Regions from separate parts of the Methylosinus sp. H3A genome, predicted to be linked through region 1. Evidence: predicted binding sites of a transcription regulator. Region 1 holds the regulator's gene; each other region holds the start of a gene.

Region 1 (3,206 bases):
TTTCGCGCGCGGCGCGGTGTTGGCGCATCCGGGCCTGCCGGATGTCTGCACGGCGGTGGCCGAGCGCGCGCGCAAGCATTATGCGGAATCGGAGCTTCTCATGCGCGTCTCGCCGCAGCGCGCGGTGAAGGCGCCTTATCTGATGGCGACGGCCTATCGCTCCGTTCTCGATCGTCTGGTGGCGCGCGGCTTTGCGCCGCCGCGCGAGCCGGTCTCCGCCTCGCGGACGAAAGTCCTGCTGGCCCTGCTCAGATTCGCGCTGACGTGACCGGAACCACGCATATTGTCGGCGCGGGTCTCGCCGGCCTCTCCTGCGCCATTCGCCTGACCGACGAGGGCCGCGGCGTCGCGCTCTATGAAGCCGCGCGCATGGCGGGCGGGCGGTGCCGCTCCTATTATGATTCCAGCCTCGATCTCACCATCGACAATGGCAATCATCTGCTGCTCTCCGGCAATTCCACGGCGCTGGATTACGCCCGTCGCATCGGCTCGGTCGGCGAGCTCGTCGGGCCGAAGGAGTGCGCCTTCGATTTTCTCGACACGCGCGACGGAACGCGCTGGCGCATGAGGCCCAATTCCTCGCGCCTGCCCTGGTGGATTTTCGTGCGCGATCGCCGCGTTCCCGGAACATCGCCCGGCGATTACCTCGGAGCGATCGGCATTCTCCTCGCCAAAAAAGGCGCGACGATCGGCGAGGCGATGAATTGCTCCGGCACGCTCTATGAGCGGCTGTGGGGCCCGGTGCTGCTCTCCGCGCTCAACACAGAGCCGCGCGACTCCTCCGCCGCGCTCGCCGCCGCCGTGCTGCGGGAGACGCTTGCCGCCGGCGGCGCCGCCTGCCGTCCGCTGGTCGCGCGGCGCGGGCTCGGGACCGCCTTCATCGAGCCGGCGCTGACGACGCTCGCCGCGCGCGGCGCCGCGCCACGCTTCGCCGCGCGGCTGAAGGGAATCGAGTTTGCGGGCGAGCGCGCCGTGGCGCTCGATTTCGGCGACGAGAAAATCGCGCTCGGCGAGAATGATCGGGTCGTGCTCGCCGTCCCGCCTTGGGCGGCGCAGGAGCTGCTTCCCGGTCTCGTGGCGCCGGATGATTTCCGCGGCATCATCAACGCGCATTTCAAGATCGCGCCGCCGCCCAGCCAGCCGGCGCTGCTCGGCATGATCGGCTCGCTCACCGAATGGCTGTTCGCTTTCGAGGACCGTCTCTCGGTGACGATCAGCGGCGCCGATCGGCTGATGGACGAGTCCCGCGAGAGCCTCGCCGAGCGCATCTGGGCCGAGGTCGCCGCCGCCACGGGCCTGCCCGCGGCGCTGCCGCAATGGCAGATCGTGAAGGAGAAACGCGCGACCTTCGCCGCGACGCCGGCGCAGCAAGAACGCCGACCCGGCGCGCAGACGAGCTGGCGCAATCTCCTGCTCGCCGGCGATTGGACGGCGACCGGCCTGCCGGCGACGATCGAAGGGGCGATAAGGTCGGGCTATCGCGCGGCGGAACTCGCGGGGCGCTCGTAACGCTCGGGCCGCCCCCTTCCCCAGCCCTCCCCCGCTTCGCGGGAGAGGGGGCGTTGCGCGCAATGAGGAAAATGGAGCCTCAATTCCTTCCAAAGGTCTCGTCGAAGGAATAGCCGGTGCCGCGCACGGTGCGAATCGGGTCTTTCTCGCGGCCGCGGATGATCGCCTTGCGCAGACGTCCGACATGCACGTCGACGGTGCGCTCGTCGATCTCCGCCGAGAGCCCCCACACGCTGTCCAGCAATTGCGCGCGCGAGAAGACGCGGCCGGGCTTCTCCATCAGATATTCGAGCAGGCGAAACTCCGTCGGCCCGAGATGAATCTCGCGCCCGCCGCGCTTCACGCGCCGCGTCTCGCGGTCGAGGTCTATGTCGCCGGCGACGAGGCGCGTCGCCACGCGCTCCGGCCGCGCACGGCGCAGCAGCGCATGCACGCGCGCCATCAGTTCCGGCGTCGAGAAGGGTTTCACCACATAATCGTCGGCGCCGACGGAGAGTCCGCGCACCCGCTCATTCTCGTCGCCGCGCGCGGTCAGCATTATGATCGGCATGGTGCGCGTGTCGTCGCGGGCGCGCAGCCGCCGGCAGATTTCCAGCCCCGAGACGCCGGGCAGCATCCAGTCGAGAATAACGAGGTCGGGAACCGATTCGGCGAGGCGGATCTCCGCCTCGTCGCCGCGCTCCACATGCTCGACCTGGAAGCCTTCGGATTCGAGATTATAAGCGAGAAGCAACGCGAGCGCCGCCTCGTCCTCGACAACGAGAATGCGCGGCGCGCGGTCGTGCGGCGTGTCGCGCGGCGTTGCGACGCGTATTTCGTTCATTGCGAGGGCTCATCCGTTTCCGCGCTGGCGCCGACGACCGACGACTTTCCCTTCGGACGGTCGGTCGGCATCGCCTCGCCAGTGACGAGATAGACGATCGTCTCGGCGACATTGGTGGTGTGATCGCCGATGCGCTCGATATTCTTGGAGCAGAACAGAAGATGCGTGCAGAAGGAGATGTTGCGCGGGTCTTCCATCATGAAGGTGAGGAGATCGCGGAACACAGAATCTTCGAGAGCGTCGAGCTCGCTGTCGTTGGTCCAGACGGCGCGGGCGCGCTCCACATCGCGCTGGGCGTAGGCGTCCAGCACGTCCTTCAATTGCATGGCGGCCACTTCCGCCATCGTCTTGAGGCCGATGACGGCGCGCGGCACGCGCGCCTCCGAGAGGATCTTCACCGTGCGCTTGGCGATGCTCTTGGCGAGATCGCCGACGCGCTCGAGATCGGCGGCGATGCGCATCGCCGCTATGCATTCGCGCAGATCGATGGCGAGCGGCTGGCGCCGCGCGATGGTGAGGATGGCGTTCTCCTCTATCTCCCGCTGCAGCGCGTCGAGGCGCTGATCGGTGGCGACGACGCGATGGGCGAGCTCTATGTCGAAATTGGCGAGCGCATCCATGGCTTCGGCGAGCATTTTCTCCGCGATGCCCCCCATCTCGGCGATTCTGCGGCCGAGCACCTCGAGGTCGCGGTCATAGGAGCTGACGATATGTTCGCTCATGTCTCATATTCCTCGTGCGCGTATCGCGCTCAGCCGAAGCGGCCGGTGATATAGTCCTGCGTCTTTTTGTTCTGCGGCGCGGTGAACAGATTGTTCGTCTCGCCGAATTCGACGAGATCGCCGAGATACATGAAGGCGGTGAAATCGGAGAC
Region 2 (3,206 bases), 330 kb from region 1:
ATATCCGCCTCCTCGCGCTCCGTGCCGGCGCCCGGCCGCAGGAAGGCGGCATTGGTGGCGGCCGTCGTATCGTTCGGCTTGTGATAGCGGAAGGACGAGCCGATGTGCAGCAGCTTGTCCTCTTCCTGAATGGGCGCATAGGTGGCGCGCACCGCCGCGTCCCAATATTGCGCGCCGCCGGTGGGCGGAGCGACCGCAGTGTCCTGCGGCGAGGTGGAGAAGATGCCGGTCTTCACCGACCAAGTCTTGTCGCCCACGGTGACGGCCGCGCCCGTATGGCGGCTCGGCGCGAGGACGGTCGGCAGCGCGCGCTCGAGGAAGGTGATGTTGCTCGACGAGCTGTTCGTCTCCATGCTGAACGGCTCGAAGAAATTGCCGATCTGGAAGGTGACGGGCTGCTTGGAGATCGCCTCCGGCAGCAGCTTGGCGCGATAGGCCAGATAGGCGTCGCGAATTCCGGTCACGCCGGTGTTGGTGAAATCATATTGGAACCGGTAGTACCAGTCTTTATAGGCCTTGCCTTCGATCCAGATCTGCGCGCGGCGGAAGCCGACATTGCTGCGCGACATGGTGTCGGCCGAGCTCGAGAAGCCGCCATCCGTCTGGATGCGGCCGCCGATCTTGAAGCTGAACGCCTTGTCCTCGGTCTCGACGAAGAGGCCGTTCTTGAAGCTGACGAACACCGGCGGCGGGGCGACGAGCCCGGGCAGGGTTTTGGCGGAATTCAGCGCATTCTTGACCTGGACATTGGTCTTGGCCTGATCGGCGACCTTGGCCTCGAGCCGCTTGAGCTGCTCCTTCAGCGCCTTGATCTCGCTCGCCGTGTCGGCCAGCGCCGCGGCCGGAACGCCCAGCAGCCCGCAAAAAGCGACGAACGCCACGCCGCCCGAGAGCCGCTGCGCCATTTTCGACTCGATTTTCTGTTCTTTCATCAAAGCCCCCTGCGCTCGTCGTTCGGCGCTCGGCGTGAACGGTCCGGATTTCTGTTCGCCGGGCGGAATTTCATTCGATCGAATGAACATCTCGCATCGACGACAAGTCTCCCGGTCCGAAGCGGACACGCGCAACGCTCGACAATTGCGCCATTTGCCTGTTAATCGACAGATGACGCCTAAATTCCCGCCAACTCCGCTCGTCTGATGAGCTTCGACAGGCGAAATGTTCTTTAGACTCGCTACATGTAATTGTCTTACATTTCGATTGGCCGTTTGCGCAAGGCCCGAGTCGGCGTCACGTAAGGTTTTTCACGTAAGTGTTGCCGATCGGCCACGATCGGGGCGCGCAGAATATGTGGTGCGACGATATTACGGACCCGCCATCGCCGCGCGGATATCCATCGTCGAAGCATGGGAGACGGCACAAAATTGTTGTGATTTAAATGGTTTATATCGAGCTTGCGGTCACAAGCGCTCGCCCCGCCCGCGTGGCATTTGGGCCACACCTTACGTACAAACCGCCGTCACAATTCGCCGCCCCAGTCTTTTGTGATGAATGTGTCACAAAACGCCTCTAGCGCTGCCATAGCGGTAATCAATTCAAGGCTAGAGGCTGACGAACATGACACAGGTACCGAACGTTCAGACGATCGCGAAAGGCGCGACGCCTTCGAAGCTGCTGGGAGGCGTGGCCGCCATCGCCCTCCTCGGCGCGTTCGGCGCGCCCACGGCGGCTCTCGCCGACACGTCGAGCGAGATCAAGGCGCTCAAGGCCGAGCTGAAGCGGCTCGAGCACAAGCTCGACGAGCAGGCCAAGACGACCCATCAGGTCAAGAACGCGCTGAACTCGGCCAAGTCCGCCCCGGCGAGCAACGCCCCGCCGCCGGTGTTCGTCAGCTTCAAGAACGGCCTCTATGTCGAGACCGAGGACAAGAGCTTCGACTTCAAGATCGGCGGCCGCATCCAGGTCGACGGCGGCTTCGGCGGTCGCGCCGACACCTTCTCCGCGAGCAATGTCGGCTTCCGCCGCGCTCGCCTCGAGGTGGAGGGCAAGGCCTATAAGAACTGGTATTACAAGTTCCAATACGACTTCACGGGCTCCGGCGCCGCCGGCATTCGCGACGCCTTCCTCGCCTATCGCGCCAAGCTGCTGCCCGAGCAGATCACCAAGCAGCCGGTCACCTTCCAGGTCGGCAATCAATACGAGCCCTTCGGCCTGGAGACGCTCAACTCGTCGAAGCACATCGTGTTCATCGAGCGCGCCATGACCGAGGCGCTGACCCCCGCCCGCCATATCGGCGCGTCGGTCGGCGTCGGCGACAAGAACTGGGCCGTCAAGGGCGGCCTCTTCTCCACCAGCCCGCAGGACGCCACGACCGCGCCGCCCACCGGCGAAGCGCAATATTGGGACGCCTCGGTGCGCGCGATCTATGCGCCGATCCTCGAGGAAGACAAGCTGCTGCATGTCGGCGCGTCCTTCCTCTATCATAAGCCGAACAACACGACCGCCGCGACCGATGCGAACTTCCTGCGCCCCGGTCAGGCGACCCGCGACGAGTTCGGCGTTCTCGGCGGCGGCGGCGCTCTGATTCGCGTGCCGACCGCTCAGGATCTGTCCTGCGCCGCCGGCGCTGGAAGTCTCAATACGGCCGTCCCGGCCGCGGCCCTCGCCTTCGCGCCCTTCTTCCGCCGCAGCAGCTGCTTGAAATACAGCTATAATTACGGCTTCGAAGCCGCCGCGGTCTACGGTCCCTTCTCGCTGCAGGGCGAATATGTCGCCGCCCAATATGAGCGTGATCCGGTCAACGGCCTGCTGCTCGGCAATGGCGGCGGATCGAGCCTCTCCTACAGCAGCTATTACGTCTTCGGTTCGGTGTTCCTGACCGGCGAGACGCGCGCCGCCTCCTATCGCGGCTATGACAAGGATTGGAACACCCCCGGCACGTTCAGCGATGTCGTGATCAAGAATCCGCTCAGCAAGGGCGGCTTCGGCGCCTGGGAGTTCGCCGTTCGCTTCAGCGAGCTCAATCTGAACAATGGCGGCGTCACCGGCGACAATTATTCGGCGACGCTCGGCGCCGGCTCGGCCCTCCAGCAGGCTCTCAGCAAGACCGGCACGATCGGCGGCCGCGAGGAGAATCTGACGGTCGGCCTCAACTGGTATCCGGACAAGGGCGTTCGCCTGCAGGCGAATTGGACCCGCGCGATGACGCTCGTCGCTCCGTCCGACCGTCCCTATCTCAACGGCCAGCATCCGAACGCCTTCATCGC
Region 3 (3,206 bases), 1.4 Mb from region 1:
GGCCGATCCGCTCAATTCGACCATCACCTATCTGATCGGCAAAGCGCGCAGCCAGGGCTTCGAATTCGACCTCACCGGCCGCATCGACGACAATTGGAGCGTCATCGCCAACTACACCCATGACGATGTGCGCACGGTCGAGGGCTCCGCGGCCAATGCGCTCACCGTCTACAACAGCAATCTCGCTGTGGCCGGCAAAGTGCTGGCGTCGAGCCCGCGCAACTATGGCAATCTCTGGGTGAAATATGACGCCGACGACGCTTTCAAAGGGCTGAGCCTCGGCGCCGGCCTCACGGTGACGGGCAGCGCGCTCGGCGACAACGCAAATTCCTATGTGCTGCCGGGCTATGCGCTGCTCAATGGCATGATCTCCTATACGACGAAGATCGACGATTTCACCGTGACGGCGCAGATCAATGTGAAGAACATCACCGACACGGTCTATTATCCCGCCTCGCAGGATCGCACCTATATCAAGACCGGGACGCCGCGCACTTTCCTCGGCTCGCTGCGCGTGGAGTTCTGAGACGGCGCGTCGAGTTCTGACGCGCGCTCAAACGCCCGCGGCGCCGAGCCGCGGGCGAATCTTCGCGGCGAAATCATCGAGGCTCGCGAGCGCGCGCGCCTCATTCGCCGTCGCCGGCTTCAGCAGCAGCGAGCGCACGCCGAGGCGGCGATGAATGTCGACGATCTTCTCGGCGATCTCCTCATAGCTGCCGATCAGCGAGCGCTCGACGAGCTCCGCCGGATCGAATGAGGCCGGCGCATTCTGCGCGAGAAAAATGCCGCGCATGCGATCGGCGAAGCGCGCGATGAAGGGCAGCGCCTCGTCGAGCGCGCGCTCGCGCGTCTCGGCGGCGTAATAGAAGCGCGCCAGAGCAAGACGCGGATCGGCGCCCGGCAAGGTCGCGCGATAAGCAGCCACCGCCTGCTCGATCTTCGCGATCGGCGCCGGCGAGGCCGCCATCAAGCCGAAGCCATTGCGCGCCGCATGCTCGATCGCGGCCGGAGTCGATGTCGCGATCCAGGTCGGGATCGGCTTTTGCAGCGGCTTGGGTGAGAGTGCGAGATCATCCACCTGGAAATGCGCGCCGGAGAAGGTGACGTGATCCTCATAGAGCAGACGCTCGATCAGCTCGAGCGCCTCCAGCGTGATATCGCGCGTCTCGTCCTTGGCGGCATGAAAATGCTTGTTCTGCGCGGGAAAGGGCCCGCCCTTGGCGACGCCGAAATCGAAACGGCCATTGGAGAGCACGTCGAGCGTCGCGACATCCTCCGCCACCTGAATCGGATTGCGGAAAGCGAGCAGCACCGCGGCCGAGCCGAGCCGCACGCGCGAGGTGACGCCGGCGAGATAGGCGAGCAGCGTCAGTATCGACGGGCTGACGGCGTCATCGTCGAAATGATGCTCGGCGACCCAGGCCTCCTCGAAGCCCACCTCCTCCGCGCGACGCACGAGGCGCGTCTGCGCATCGAAGCAGCTCTTATAGTCGCGGACTGGATTTTCATAGGTGCAGAACACGCCGATGCGCATGTCGATCGGACCCTCCCCGCCGCGTTATATAGGCCATCTACATAGCTTAGGCCGCGGTCCCGCCGGCGGCAAGCGGCCGATTGCGCAAATTTCGAGCGGGGAAACGCCGTCATGATTGTGTCATCGAACAAGGCTGTGAGTGCGCGACTCCTCCTCTCCTCCGCCAGCGCCACAGGCCGATTCGAATGGACTTCTCCCGTCGCTTCACTTTCCTCTTCTCCGCGCCCAATTTCGAGGCCGACGACCTCGAGGGGCTGCGCGTCAATCAGATCATCACGGCGATCGAGAGCATGGGCTTCCAGGTCGTGCGCGCACGCCGCGTGGAGGACGCCGAGATCGTCGTGCAGACCGACGCCGCCATCGGCTGCCTCGTCGTCGATTGGGGCAAGAAAGGGCTCGAAGGCAAGACCGCTTCGCTCATCGATCTCATGCGCAAGCGCGGCCTCGAAATGCCGATCATGCTGCTCATTCGCCGCAAGCGCTTCGAGGATATTCCGGTAGAGGTGTTGGATTTCATCGACGGCTATGTCTTCCTCGCCGAGGAGACGCCGGAGTTCATCGCCAAAAATCTCGTCTCGCGCCTGAAGCAATATGCGGAGACGCTGAAGACGCCTTTCTTCGGCGCGCTGGTCGATTACGCCGAGGAGGGCAATCAGCTCTGGACCTGCCCGGGCCACAATGGCGGCATTTTCTACAGCCGCAGCCCGATCGGCCGCATCTTCATGGAGCATTTGGGCGAAGCCGTGTTCCGCGACGATCTCGACAATTCCGTCATAGAGCTCGGAGATCTGTTGACACATGAAGGCCCGGCGCTCGCCGCGCAAAAAGCGGCGGCGGAAATTTTCGGCGCCGAAAAAACCTATTTCGTGCTCAACGGCACATCGACTTCCAACAAGGTCGTGCTCACCAATCTGATCGCCGAGGGCGACCTCGTATTGTTCGATCGCAACAACCACAAGGCCGCGCATCATGGCGCGCTGCTGCTCGGCGGCGGCGTGCCGATCTATTTGCCGACGACGCGCAACGCGCATGGCCTCATCGGCCCGATCGATCACGAGGCCTTCGACGAGGAGAAATTGCGCGAGCGCATTCGCGCCAATCCTCTGGTGAAGGACAAGGACGCCTGGCGCAAGGAGCGGCCCTTCCGCGCCGCCGTCGTCGAGCAATGCACTTATGACGGCACCATCCATAACGCCGAATGGATCGTCCAAAAGATCGGTCATTTGTGCGACTATATTCTCTTCGATGAAGCCTGGGCCGGCTTCATGAAGTTTCATCCGCTCTATGAGCGGCGCTATGCGATGGGGCTGAAGAACCTCACCGAGGCCTCGCCCGGAATCGTCGCGACGCAATCGACGCATAAGCAGCTCGCCAGCTTCTCGCAGGCCTCGCAAATTCATGTGCGCGACCGCCATATCAAAGGCCAGCGGCGGCGCGTGGAGCATCGCCGCTTCAATGAAGGCTTCATGCAGCACGCCTCCACCTCGCCCTTCTATCCGCTGTTCGCCTCATTGGATGTCGGCGCGCAGATGATGAAGGGCCGCTCCGGCGAGCTGTTGTGGGACGACACCATCCGGCTCGGCATAGAGCTGCGCAAGAAGCTGCGCGCGGTGCGGCGCGAGTTCGAGGCCAAGGAGCAGGATCCGGCGCGGCGCTGGTTCTTCGATCCTTT
Region 4 (3,206 bases), 180 kb from region 1:
CGCCTCGAAGATCGAGCGGCTGCTGCGCGGCGAAATTCCGATCTATGAGCCCGGCCTCGACGAGCTCGTCGCCAATAATGTGCGGCAAAATCGCCTGTTCTTCACCACCGATCTCGCCCCCGCCGTGCGCGGCGCGGACGCCGTGTTCATCGCCGTCGGCACGCCCTCGCGCCGCGGCGACGGCCATGCGGACCTCTCCTATGTCTACGCCGCCGCCGAAACGATCGGCCGGGCGCTGGACCGTTTCACGGTCATCGTCAACAAGTCGACCGTTCCGGTCGGCACGGGCGACGAGGTCGAGCGCCTCATTCGCGAGGTGAACCCTGGAGCGGATTTCGCCGTCGTCTCCAATCCGGAATTCCTGCGCGAAGGCGCGGCGATCGAGGACTTCAAGCGTCCCGACCGCGTCGTCATCGGCATAGAGGACGAGCGCGCGCGCGAGGTGATGTCGGAAATCTACCGGCCGCTGAGCCTCAACGAGCCGCCGCTGGTCTTCGTCGGCCGCCGCACCTCGGAGCTCACCAAATATGCGGCCAACGCCTTTCTCGCCACCAAGATCACCTTCATCAACGAGATCGCCGATCTCTGCGAGAAAGTGGGCGCCGATGTTCAGGACGTCGCGCGCGGCATCGGCCTCGACAAGCGCATCGGCGGCAAGTTCCTGCACGCCGGGCCGGGCTATGGCGGCTCCTGCTTCCCCAAGGACACGCTCGCGCTGCTCAAAACCGGCCAGGACTATAGCGCGCCGCTGCGCATCGTGGAGACGGTCGTCGCGGTGAATGATTCGCGCAAGCGCGCCATGGCCCGCAAGGTGATCGCGGCGCTCGGCGGCTCGGTGCGTGGCAAGAAGATCGGCCTGCTGGGCCTCGCCTTCAAGCCCAACACCGACGACATGCGCGACGCGCCTTCGCTCTCCATCGTCGCCTCGCTGGCCGGCGACGGCGCCAAGGTCTACGCCTATGATCCGGAGAGCATGGGCCAAGCGCGGCCCTTGATGCCGGAAGTGACCTTCTGCGACGACCCTTACGCGACGGCGGAAGGCGCCGACGCTCTGGTGATCGTCACCGAATGGGATGCGTTCCGCGCGCTCGACTTGGACCGCGTCAAGACACTGCTGAAGACGCCGGTGATCGTCGATCTGCGCAACATCTACCGCGCCGCCGACATTCGCAAACGCGGCTTCACTTATCTGAGCGTCGGCCGCGAATAGACGCTGCGATCATTCCCGGCGGGCCAAAGGCCCGACCGGGAATTCAGGAGCCGCCCTCGATTTCGGCGCACAAGGCGCGGATCACGCGCGGCCCCGCCGCTCGGAAAGGCCGAGAGAAGTCAGCGCCGAGAGCATCGGCGGCGCTTCCCGGCGCAGCTCGAGCGCCGCGTTACGGGCGTTCTCGGCCGAATGGAACAAGCGGCCCTCCAGCGGACGAAAAGATTGTTTCGCCGCATAGAAGCGATAGCCGTTCGCATCGCGGGCGACCACGCCGACGGCTTCTTCGCCGAGCTCGATGATATAGGCGTCGGACATTTTTGGCCTCCTCAGTCTGCGCGGCGTGGAGCCCGTTCCGCGCCGCGACGCCAATTCCTTCTCGCCCGCGATGAACATCTCGAACGAGCGGCGCGCCGCCCCCATCGGGCGTTTATAGGCTCATGCGAATCGTTCGTTATGTCAAATGGAATGTTCTTTTCAAAGAACCGCGTCGGGAGAATAATCTCACTTCCGAGCAAAGAGGCGGCGATGAATTTCTGCTCCACGCCAGAGGCGCGCCACATTCGTCACACGGCCGTCGTCTCCGATTGTTGAATATTCACGCCTTTCAATTGCGTGGAGAGTCTTATGACATCCGTTGCCTCGAGCGTCGAATTGCCATCGAGCGTCGACGCGCATAGTCCAAAGCCGAAGCTCGATCATCCGCTCGACATACGCGCGCTACTCGTTTTCCTAGCGATCGTCGCCCTCGGCCTCGCCTTCACGGCCTGGAGCATCTACCAGGACATTCTCGAATCCGGCGCGCCGGTGACGAATTTCCTTCCCTTCCTGCTGCTCGGCGTCGCGTTGCTCATCGCGCTCGGCTTCGAATTCGTGAACGGCTTCCACGACACCGCCAACGCCGTGGCGACGGTGATCTACACCCACTCGCTGCCGGCGCCCGTCGCCGTCGTCTGGTCGGGCTTCTTCAATTTCCTCGGCGTGCTGTTCTCGACCGGCGCGGTGGCTTTCGGCATCGTCTCGCTGCTGCCTGTCGAACTCATTCTGCAAGTGGGCTCGCAGGCCGGCTTCGCCATGGTGTTCGCGCTGCTCATCGCCGCGATCATGTGGAACCTCGGCACATGGTGGCTCGGCCTGCCGGCCTCCTCCTCGCACACGCTGATCGGCTCGATCATCGGCGTCGGCGTCGCCAACGCCCTCATGCGCGGGCGCGATGGGACGTCCGGCGTCGATTGGGGCAAGGCCACCGACATCGGCTATGCGCTGCTTCTCTCACCTATCGTCGGCTTCGTCTCGGCGGCGCTGCTGCTGCTGGCGCTGAAATTCTTCGTGCGCAAGCCGGAGCTCTATACGGAGCCCAAGGGCCAGGCCGCGCCGCCCTGGTGGATTCGTAGCCTGCTGGTGCTGACCTGCACCGGCGTCTCCTTCGCCCATGGCTCCAATGACGGCCAGAAGGGCATGGGCCTCATCATGCTGATCCTCATCGGCACGGTGCCCACCTCTTACGCGCTCAATCGCGCGCTGCCGGCAAGCCATCTCGAGAGCTTCTCCAAGGCCTCGCATGCGGCCTCGAAGGTCGTCGAAGCGAAGGCGGCCGGCTACAATGTCCTCGGCGATCCGCGCCCGGCCGTGACCAATTACGTCGCCCAGCATCAGATCAACGAGGGAACCTATCCCTCGCTCGCCGTGCTGATCCGCGACATCTCCCAGCAGATCGAGAGCTATGGCTCGATCTCGAAAATCCCCTTCGCCGCGGTGGGCAACACGCGCAACGACATCTATCTCGTGTCGGAGGCCTTGCGCTTCCTCGCCAAGGACAAGGCGGCGGAACTGACCGACTCCGACAAGAAAACGCTGAAGGACTATAAGGATCAGATCGATCAGGCGACCAAATTCATCCCGCTCTGGGTGAAGATCGCCGTCGCCATCGCGCTCGGCCTCGGCACGATGATCGGCTGGAAGCGCATCGTCGTCACCGTCGGCGAGAAGATCGGCAAGC

What was found. The regulator PhoB, encoded in region 1, activates phosphate uptake and scavenging genes when phosphate is short. The targets are predictions, from matches to a motif close to TGTCATNNANCTGTCAT.
Region 2: a site for PhoB is predicted at 1,484-1,500, ahead of IY145_RS06355 (OprO/OprP family phosphate-selective porin). Genes of this name have one in related genera too.
Region 3: a site for PhoB is predicted at 1,642-1,658, ahead of IY145_RS14265 (Orn/Lys/Arg decarboxylase N-terminal domain-containing protein). Genes of this name have one in related genera too.
Region 4: a site for PhoB is predicted at 1,772-1,788, ahead of IY145_RS08665 (inorganic phosphate transporter). Genes of this name have one in related genera too.

Annotation. Positions count from the first base shown of each region.
Region 1 covers NZ_JADNQW010000005.1:1,007,754-1,010,959, forward strand. The annotation lists gene hpnD (presqualene diphosphate synthase HpnD) at 1-268, shown strand, start outside; gene hpnE (hydroxysqualene dehydroxylase HpnE) at 265-1,509, shown strand; gene phoB (phosphate regulon transcriptional regulator PhoB) at 1,589-2,332, opposite strand; gene phoU (phosphate signaling complex protein PhoU) at 2,329-3,054, opposite strand; gene pstB (phosphate ABC transporter ATP-binding protein PstB) at 3,084-3,206, opposite strand, start outside.
Region 2 covers NZ_JADNQW010000005.1:681,842-685,047, forward strand. The annotation lists gene IY145_RS06350 (OprO/OprP family phosphate-selective porin) at 1-932, opposite strand, end outside; gene IY145_RS06355 (OprO/OprP family phosphate-selective porin) at 1,558-3,206, shown strand, end outside.
Region 3 covers NZ_JADNQW010000005.1:2,423,828-2,427,033, reverse strand. The annotation lists gene IY145_RS14275 (TonB-dependent receptor) at 1-526, shown strand, start outside; gene IY145_RS14270 (LLM class flavin-dependent oxidoreductase) at 554-1,534, opposite strand; gene IY145_RS14265 (Orn/Lys/Arg decarboxylase N-terminal domain-containing protein) at 1,720-3,206, shown strand, end outside.
Region 4 covers NZ_JADNQW010000005.1:1,183,893-1,187,098, forward strand. The annotation lists gene IY145_RS08655 (UDP-glucose/GDP-mannose dehydrogenase family protein) at 1-1,210, shown strand, start outside; gene IY145_RS08660 (hypothetical protein) at 1,292-1,525, opposite strand; gene IY145_RS08665 (inorganic phosphate transporter) at 1,835-3,206, shown strand, end outside.